DNA from 3 places in the Streptomyces sp. NPDC111656 genome. Region 1 is predicted to be linked to each of the others. Evidence: riboswitches for the same ligand, from Rfam matches in the RefSeq annotation. Region 1 holds a riboswitch; each other region holds the start of a gene.
What was found. Region 1 has a riboswitch for cobalamin ahead of ACZ7M3_RS16580 (cobalamin biosynthesis protein). Riboswitches for the same ligand answer to the same signal wherever they lie in the genome.
Positions count from the first base shown of each region.

Region 2: it holds a riboswitch for cobalamin, as region 1 does, so the genes downstream of both, metE (5-methyltetrahydropteroyltriglutamate--homocysteine S-methyltransferase) here and ACZ7M3_RS16580 (cobalamin biosynthesis protein) in region 1, are expected to answer to the same signal.
Region 3: it holds a riboswitch for cobalamin, as region 1 does, so the genes downstream of both, ACZ7M3_RS31905 (ABC transporter substrate-binding protein) here and ACZ7M3_RS16580 (cobalamin biosynthesis protein) in region 1, are expected to answer to the same signal.

Region 1 covers NZ_JBVKCA010000005.1:66,726-68,919, forward strand. The annotation lists gene ACZ7M3_RS16570 (inorganic phosphate transporter) at 1-569, shown strand, start outside; gene ACZ7M3_RS16575 (hypothetical protein) at 582-806, shown strand; cobalamin riboswitch at 918-1,058, shown strand; gene ACZ7M3_RS16580 (cobalamin biosynthesis protein) at 1,160-2,116, shown strand; gene ACZ7M3_RS16585 (cobyric acid synthase) at 2,113-2,194, shown strand, end outside.
Region 2 covers NZ_JBVKCA010000001.1:165,933-168,126, reverse strand. The annotation lists gene ACZ7M3_RS00855 (3-hydroxybutyryl-CoA dehydrogenase) at 1-474, shown strand, start outside; cobalamin riboswitch at 585-782, shown strand; gene metE (5-methyltetrahydropteroyltriglutamate--homocysteine S-methyltransferase) at 960-2,194, shown strand, end outside.
Region 3 covers NZ_JBVKCA010000012.1:257,440-259,633, reverse strand. The annotation lists gene ACZ7M3_RS31910 (cytochrome P450) at 1-980, opposite strand, end outside; cobalamin riboswitch at 1,060-1,240, shown strand; gene ACZ7M3_RS31905 (ABC transporter substrate-binding protein) at 1,281-2,194, shown strand, end outside.

The DNA of each region.
Region 1 (2,194 bases):
CGCTCGGCACCTACCTGGGCGGCTGGCGCATCATCCGCACCATGGGCAAGGGCCTCACGGACCTCGCGCCGCCGCAGGGCTTCGCCGCCCAGACCAGCGCCGCGACGGCCATCCTGGCCTCCTCGCACATCGGCTTCTCCCTCTCCACCACCCAGGTCTGCTCCGGCGCCGTGATGGGCTCGGGCCTCGGCCGCAAGGGCGGCGTGGTCCGCTGGTCGACCGCGACCCGGATGTTCGTCGCCTGGGGCCTGACCCTGCCGGCCGCCGGTCTGGCCGGTGCCTCCGCCGAGTTCCTCACCAAGCAGGGCACTTGGGGCATCGTCCTCACCGGCGCGCTGCTCGTCGCCGGGGCCGGCACCATCTGGAAGCTCTCCCGCCGCCAGCCGGTCACCGTCGACAACGTCAACGACGTCCACGACGCCGACGCCGAGCCCGCGGGCGTCGTCACCACCGCGATCGCCGCCGTCACCCCGCCGCCCGCGGGCCCCGTCACCGGCGACCTGTCCGGCGACCTGAAGACCACCATCCCGTCCCCGGACGCGGAGCCCACCCGCCCGGCCACGGTGTAAGGACAGAACAGCATGCACATCGACTGGGCAGCCCTCGGCTCCGTCTTCGGAGTCAGCCTCGTGACCACCGTCGGCCTCGTCGGCCTCTTCACCCTCGGCATCGTCGGCCTCTCCAAGCGCGAGTCCGCGTCCGCCCAGGGCGGCTCCGCGACCCTCGCGGTCACCGGCGCGTACGTCTGCTTCGCGGCGTGCGCCGCGGCGGTGGCGTACGGCATCTTCCTGATCGTCGGCAAGTAACCCAAAACGGGCAGCACTTCGCGTGGGGTGCGGGACGGATCACCGTCCCGCACCCCACCTGTATGTGGGCCTTCGCACACTCTCCCCGCGCAGGTCAACGGCAAGTTGACGGGTCTTCCAACCCGTGGTGGACTGCCGGAGCCAAGTACGGCGACAGAAGAGGAAGCCGGTGTGAATCCGGCGCGGTCCCGCCACTGTGACCGGGGAAGGAACTCCCCGGGAGCCAGGAACTCTCCCCGCCGGTCTCGTCGAACCAGGGCGCGGACACCCTGAGTGAGGACATAACGCCATGCGCGGCTGCCCAAGTGCCCTGCGAGCGACGGTTCCACCCGACCTGACGGTCGGCTGACCCCGTGCGTGCCGATCGCGTCTTCGCGTACGGCGCCGCCGCCGGCCTCCTCGGTGACCTGCTGCTCGGCGATCCCCGCCGGGGGCATCCGGTCGCCGCGTTCGGGCGGAGCGCGGCAGCCGTGGAGCGGGTGCTGTGGCGGGACCACCGCGGGTGGGGCGCGCTGCACACCGCCGTGTGCGTGGGAGGTGCCGCCGGACTCGCCGCCGTCGCTTCCCGTGCCGTACGCCCCTCACGTGCCGCGTCCCTCGCGCTGACGGCCGCCGCCACCTGGGCCGTCGTCGGGGGCACCACGCTCGGGCGGGAGGCCCGGGCGATCGGTGACGCCCTCGCGGACGGGGAGATCGAGACGGCCCGGGAGCGGCTGCCGCATCTGTGCGGGCGGGATCCCCAGGCCCTCGGCGCCGACGGCATCGCGCGCGCCGTCGTCGAGTCCGTCGCCGAGAACACCTCCGACGCCGTGGTGGGCGCCCTGGTGTGGGGTGCCGTGGGCGGAGCCCCGGGGCTCGTGGGCTTTCGGGCCGTCAACACCCTTGACGCCATGGTCGGTCACAGGTCGCCCAGGTACCGGCGGTACGGATGGGCCTCGGCCCGGCTCGACGACGTCGCCGGATGGCCGGGGGCTCGTCTCACCGCCGTGCTCGCCGCCCTCGCGGGTGACAGTCCACGAGGGGCCCTGCGAGCCTGGCGCGCCGACGCCGTCAAGCATCCGAGCCCCAACGCCGGGCCCGTGGAAGCCTCGTTCGCGGGGGCGCTCGGGGTGCGCCTGGGCGGCACCCTCTCCTACGGCGGGCGCGTCGAGCACCGGCCCGAACTCAACGGCGCCGGACGCGCCGTGCACGTCGACGACATCGAGCGGGCCGTACGGCTGTCACGGCGTGTCGGCTGGCTCGCCCTCGGCGTGAGCGCCGGCGGACGGCTGCTCGTACAGAGGCTTCTCAGGAAGGGGCGTACGTCATGAGCGGCGGGCTGCTCGTCGCCGGGACCACCTCCGACGCGGGCAAGAGCGTCGTGACCGCCGGGATCTGCCGGTGGCTGG
Region 2 (2,194 bases), on a different contig from region 1:
ACCCACCGCGCCGACCGCGTCCTCGGCCTGCACTTCTTCAACCCCGTGCCCGTGCTGCCGCTGGTGGAGGTCGTGACCTCCCTCCACACGGCCCCCGAAACGGTCGGCGCCGTCGAGGACTTCGTCACCCGGACCCTGGGCAAGACCGTCATCCGCTCCCAGGACCGCGCCGGCTTCGTCGTCAACGCCCTGCTCATCCCCTACCTGCTGTCGGCCGTCCGCATGACGGAGTCCGGCTTCGCCTCCGCCGCCGACGTCGACACGGGTATGGAACTGGGCTGCGCCCACCCCATGGGCCCGCTGAGACTGGCCGACCTGATCGGCCTCGACACCGTGGCCTCGATCGCGGAGTCCCTGTACGAGGAGTTCAAGGAACCCCTCTACGCGCCGCCCCCGCTGCTCCAGCGGATGGTGGAGGCAGGGCTGCTGGGCCGCAAGACCGGCCGCGGGTTCCACGTGTACGGCCAGGAGTGAGCATCCCGGCGCGAACGGCCCGAGGGGCTCGGACGGCGTGTCCCAGCTCACCGTCCGAATGTCGGACGTGGTCCGCCGCGCCGGGTGAGCGCCCCCTAGGCTGGCCGGTGCAACTGGTTCGCCCCGTCCGCCAGGCGGGATGCGTCGCAAGAGGGAACCCGGTGGGAATCCGGGACTGCCCCGCAGCGGTGAGTGGGAACGACCGCCGTCATACGCACTGGGTCCGGTGAACAGGACCTGGGAAGCGACGGCCACTAGGTGTCCTCCGTCCGGAGGACGTGCCCGCGAGTCCGAAGACCTGCCCGTTGCCCGCGCGCGACCCCTCGTGCGCGGACATCCCGGTGACCTCGTGGGCGGGTCGGCGTACATATCGGGCGGACGACCGCGCTGTGCTGCGCGGGGCTTGTTTCCGTCCGGTTCGTCAGCCCTTCGCGCCCTCGTCCCGTCCCGGGATCCCAGGGAGATATCTCGCGAAGGAGATTTCCGTGACAGCGAAGTCCGCAGCCGCGGCGGCACGGGCCACCGTGTACGGCTACCCCCGCCAGGGACAGAGCCGGGAGCTGAAGAAGGCGATCGAGGGCTACTGGAAGGGCCGCGTCGACGCCGACGCCCTCCGGGCCACCGCCACCGAACTGCGCGCCGCCAACTGGCGGCAGCTGGCCGAGGCCGGCATCCACGAGGTACCCACCGGGGACTTCTCGTACTACGACCACGTCCTGGACACCAGCGTCATGGTCGGCGCGATCCCCGAACGCCACCGCGCCGCCGTCGAGGCCGACGCGCTGGACGGCTACTTCGCGATGGCGCGCGGCACCCAGGACGCGGCGCCGCTGGAGATGACGAAGTGGTTCGACACCAACTACCACTACCTGGTGCCCGAGTTGGGCCCCGACACCGTCTTCACGGCCGACTCGACCAAGCAGGTCACCGAGCTCAAGGAGGCCCTCGCCCTCGGGCTGAGCGCCCGCCCGGTGCTGGTCGGACCGGTCACCTACCTGCTGCTCGCCAAGCCCGCGCCGGGCGTCGCCGCGGACTTCGACCCGCTGACGCTCCTCGACCGGCTGCTGCCCGTGTACGCCCAGGTCCTCGCCGACCTCCGCACGGCCGGCGCCGAGTGGGTGCAGCTCGACGAGCCGGCCCTGGTCCAGGACCGTACGCCCGCCGAGCTGAACGCCGCCGCGCGCGCCTACCGCGACCTGGGAGGGCTCACCGAGCGGCCGAAGCTGTTGGTCGCCTCGTACTTCGACCGGCTCGGTGACGCGCTGCCCGTGCTCGCCAAGGCTCCGGTGGAGGGCCTGGCGCTCGACTTCACCGAGGCTGCCGCCGCCAACCTGGACGCGCTCGCCGCCGTGGGCGGACTGCCCGGCAGGCGTCTGGTCGCCGGGGTCGTCAACGGGCGCAACATCTGGGTCAACGACCTGGAGAAGTCCCTCGCCACCCTCGGCACCTTGCTCGGACTGGCCGACCGGGTCGACGTGGCCGCCTCCTGCTCGCTGCTGCACGTCCCGCTCGACACCACCGCCGAACGCGACATCGAGCCGCAGATCCTGCGCTGGCTCGCCTTCGCCCGCCAGAAGACCGCCGAGATCGTCACCCTCGCCAAGGGCCTCGGGGGCGGCACCGACACCATCGCGGCCGAACTCGCCGCCAACCGGGCCGACCTGGCCTCCCGCGCCGGCTCGGCGCTCACCCACGACCCCGCGGTACGCGCCCGCACCGC
Region 3 (2,194 bases), on a different contig from region 1:
AGACGCGCGTTCTCGCGGCGGACGTCGAACCGATCGGGATCGGGGAAGACGGCCGGGTCGCGGTTGGCGCCGGCCAGGGAGACGGTGACCAGTTCACCCCGGCGGATCGTTGCCGGGCCGAGGACGGTGTCACGGGTGGCGTACCGGTCCACGACCGCCGCTCCGGGTTCGAGGCGCAGCGACTCCTCGATCGCGCCGTCCAGCAGGCCGTCGTCGTCGCGGACGAGGGCGAGTTGGCCGGGGTGTCTCAGCAGGTGCAGCAGCGCGTTGGTGATCATCGCCTCGGTGGTCTCTATCCCGCCGAACATCAGCACCGCGGCGTTGGAGGCCACTTCGGGCAGCTCCAGCCGCTCGGCGGCGGAGCCGAGGAGCGACGTCGCGCCCGGGTCGGCGACGGTGGCCTCGACGGCGGCCCGCAGCCGCGCGTACGCCTCCGCGCCCGCGGGTGCCGCCTCGTGTCCTGCGGTGATGTCCGAGACCGACCGCACGATGGAGTCGTACCAGGAGAGCACCGTGTCCGCGCTGGTGCCGACCAGCCCGAGCGCCTCGGTCACGACGGCGACGGCGAGCGGGCCGGCGAAGGCGCGTCGCAGTTCGACGGCGCCCGCCGGTTCCAGCGCGGTGATGACCCGGTCGGTCTCCCGCTCGATGAACGAGGCGAAGCCGTCGCGTACTTCCCTGGGGCGGAAAGGAGCCGTGAAGGGCTCCCGGTGGCGGGCGTGCTCGTCACCGTCCAGCGACAGCATGCTCGGGCCGACGACCTGTGCGGTGGAGAACCGGGGGTCGTCGACGGTGAAGGTCGCGGGGTCCCGCATCACGTTCAGTGCGAGATCACGGCGGGTCACCAGCCAGCCGTCCAGCTCGGGCAGCCAGGAGACGGGCTCGTGGGCACGGAGTCGCGCCAGTCGCGGATGCGGATCCGCGGCGAGTTCGGCGAGCGTGGTCGCGGCACCGAGCGGGAAGGAGCCGACGGCGCTCATCGCAAGCCTTGGCCGGGCACGGGGAATTGGATCACAACCAAGGCTAACAATCGCGCTGAGGCCGCGGCTGACGGGGGCGTGATAATTTGCCGAGGCCAGTCAAGGGAATCCGGTGCGAATCCGGAGCTGACGCGCAGCGGTAAGGGTGACGGGCGGGGCAACACGAAGCCACTGGACGGCGGTCATATGTGACCGGAGTCCGGGAAGGCGCCTCGTCCGGGCGATCCCGAGTCCGAAGACCTGCTGGCGGACCGTACGAACGGGCCCCGCGCCTGGGCCCTCGACGCCAGAGGATGTCCCGTGCCAGTTGCGCGCCCAGCCCGCCGCTGTGCCCTGCTCCTTTCCGGAGCGCTGTTGCTGACCGCTTGTGGTGGCGGCTCGTCCGCCGACGGGGGCAAGTCCCGGAAATCCACCGGTGCGGTGGCGCTCGACAACTGCGGCCGGAAGGTCACGATCGCCTCCGCGCCGAAGCGGGCCGTGTCCCTGAACCAGGGCACCACCGAGATCATGCTGTCCCTCGGCCTCGCCGACCGCATGGTGGGCACCGCCACCTGGACCGACCCGGTCATGAAGGGCCTGGAGAAGGCCAACGGGAAGGTGCCGCGGCTCGCGGACGACGCCCCGTCCTTCGAGAAGGTCCTCGACGCCGAACCCGACTTCGTCGCCGCCTCCTTCGCCTCCACCCTGGCCAAGGGCGGTGTGGCTCCGCGCGAGAAGTTCGAGGAACTGGGCGTGCCCACGTATCTCTCGCCCTCGGACTGCGAGGGCAAGGACAACAGCGGTGACGGCGACGGAGTGCGCACCGAGCCGCTGACCATGGAGGCGGTCTACGGCGAAGTACGCGACCTGGCCGAGGTCTTCGGCGTCGCGGAGCGCGGCGCCACACTCGTCGCGGACCTGAAGTCACGGGTGGCGAAGGCCACTGACGGGGTCGACGCGTCCGACACCACGGTCCTCTACTGGTTCGCCAACCAGGAAGCCCCGTACATGGCGGGCTGCTGCGGCGCCCCCGGCATCATCACCAACGCCCTCGGCGCGAAGGACGTCTTCGCCGACACGCAGCAGGAATGGCCCCAGATCAACTGGGAGACCGTCGCCGACCGCGATCCCGACGTCCTGGTGATCGGTGACCTCACCCGCAGGTCGCAGACCGCCGAGACCGCCGCGAAGAAGATCGAGTTCCTGGAGACCAATCCGGCCACCAAGAACATGGA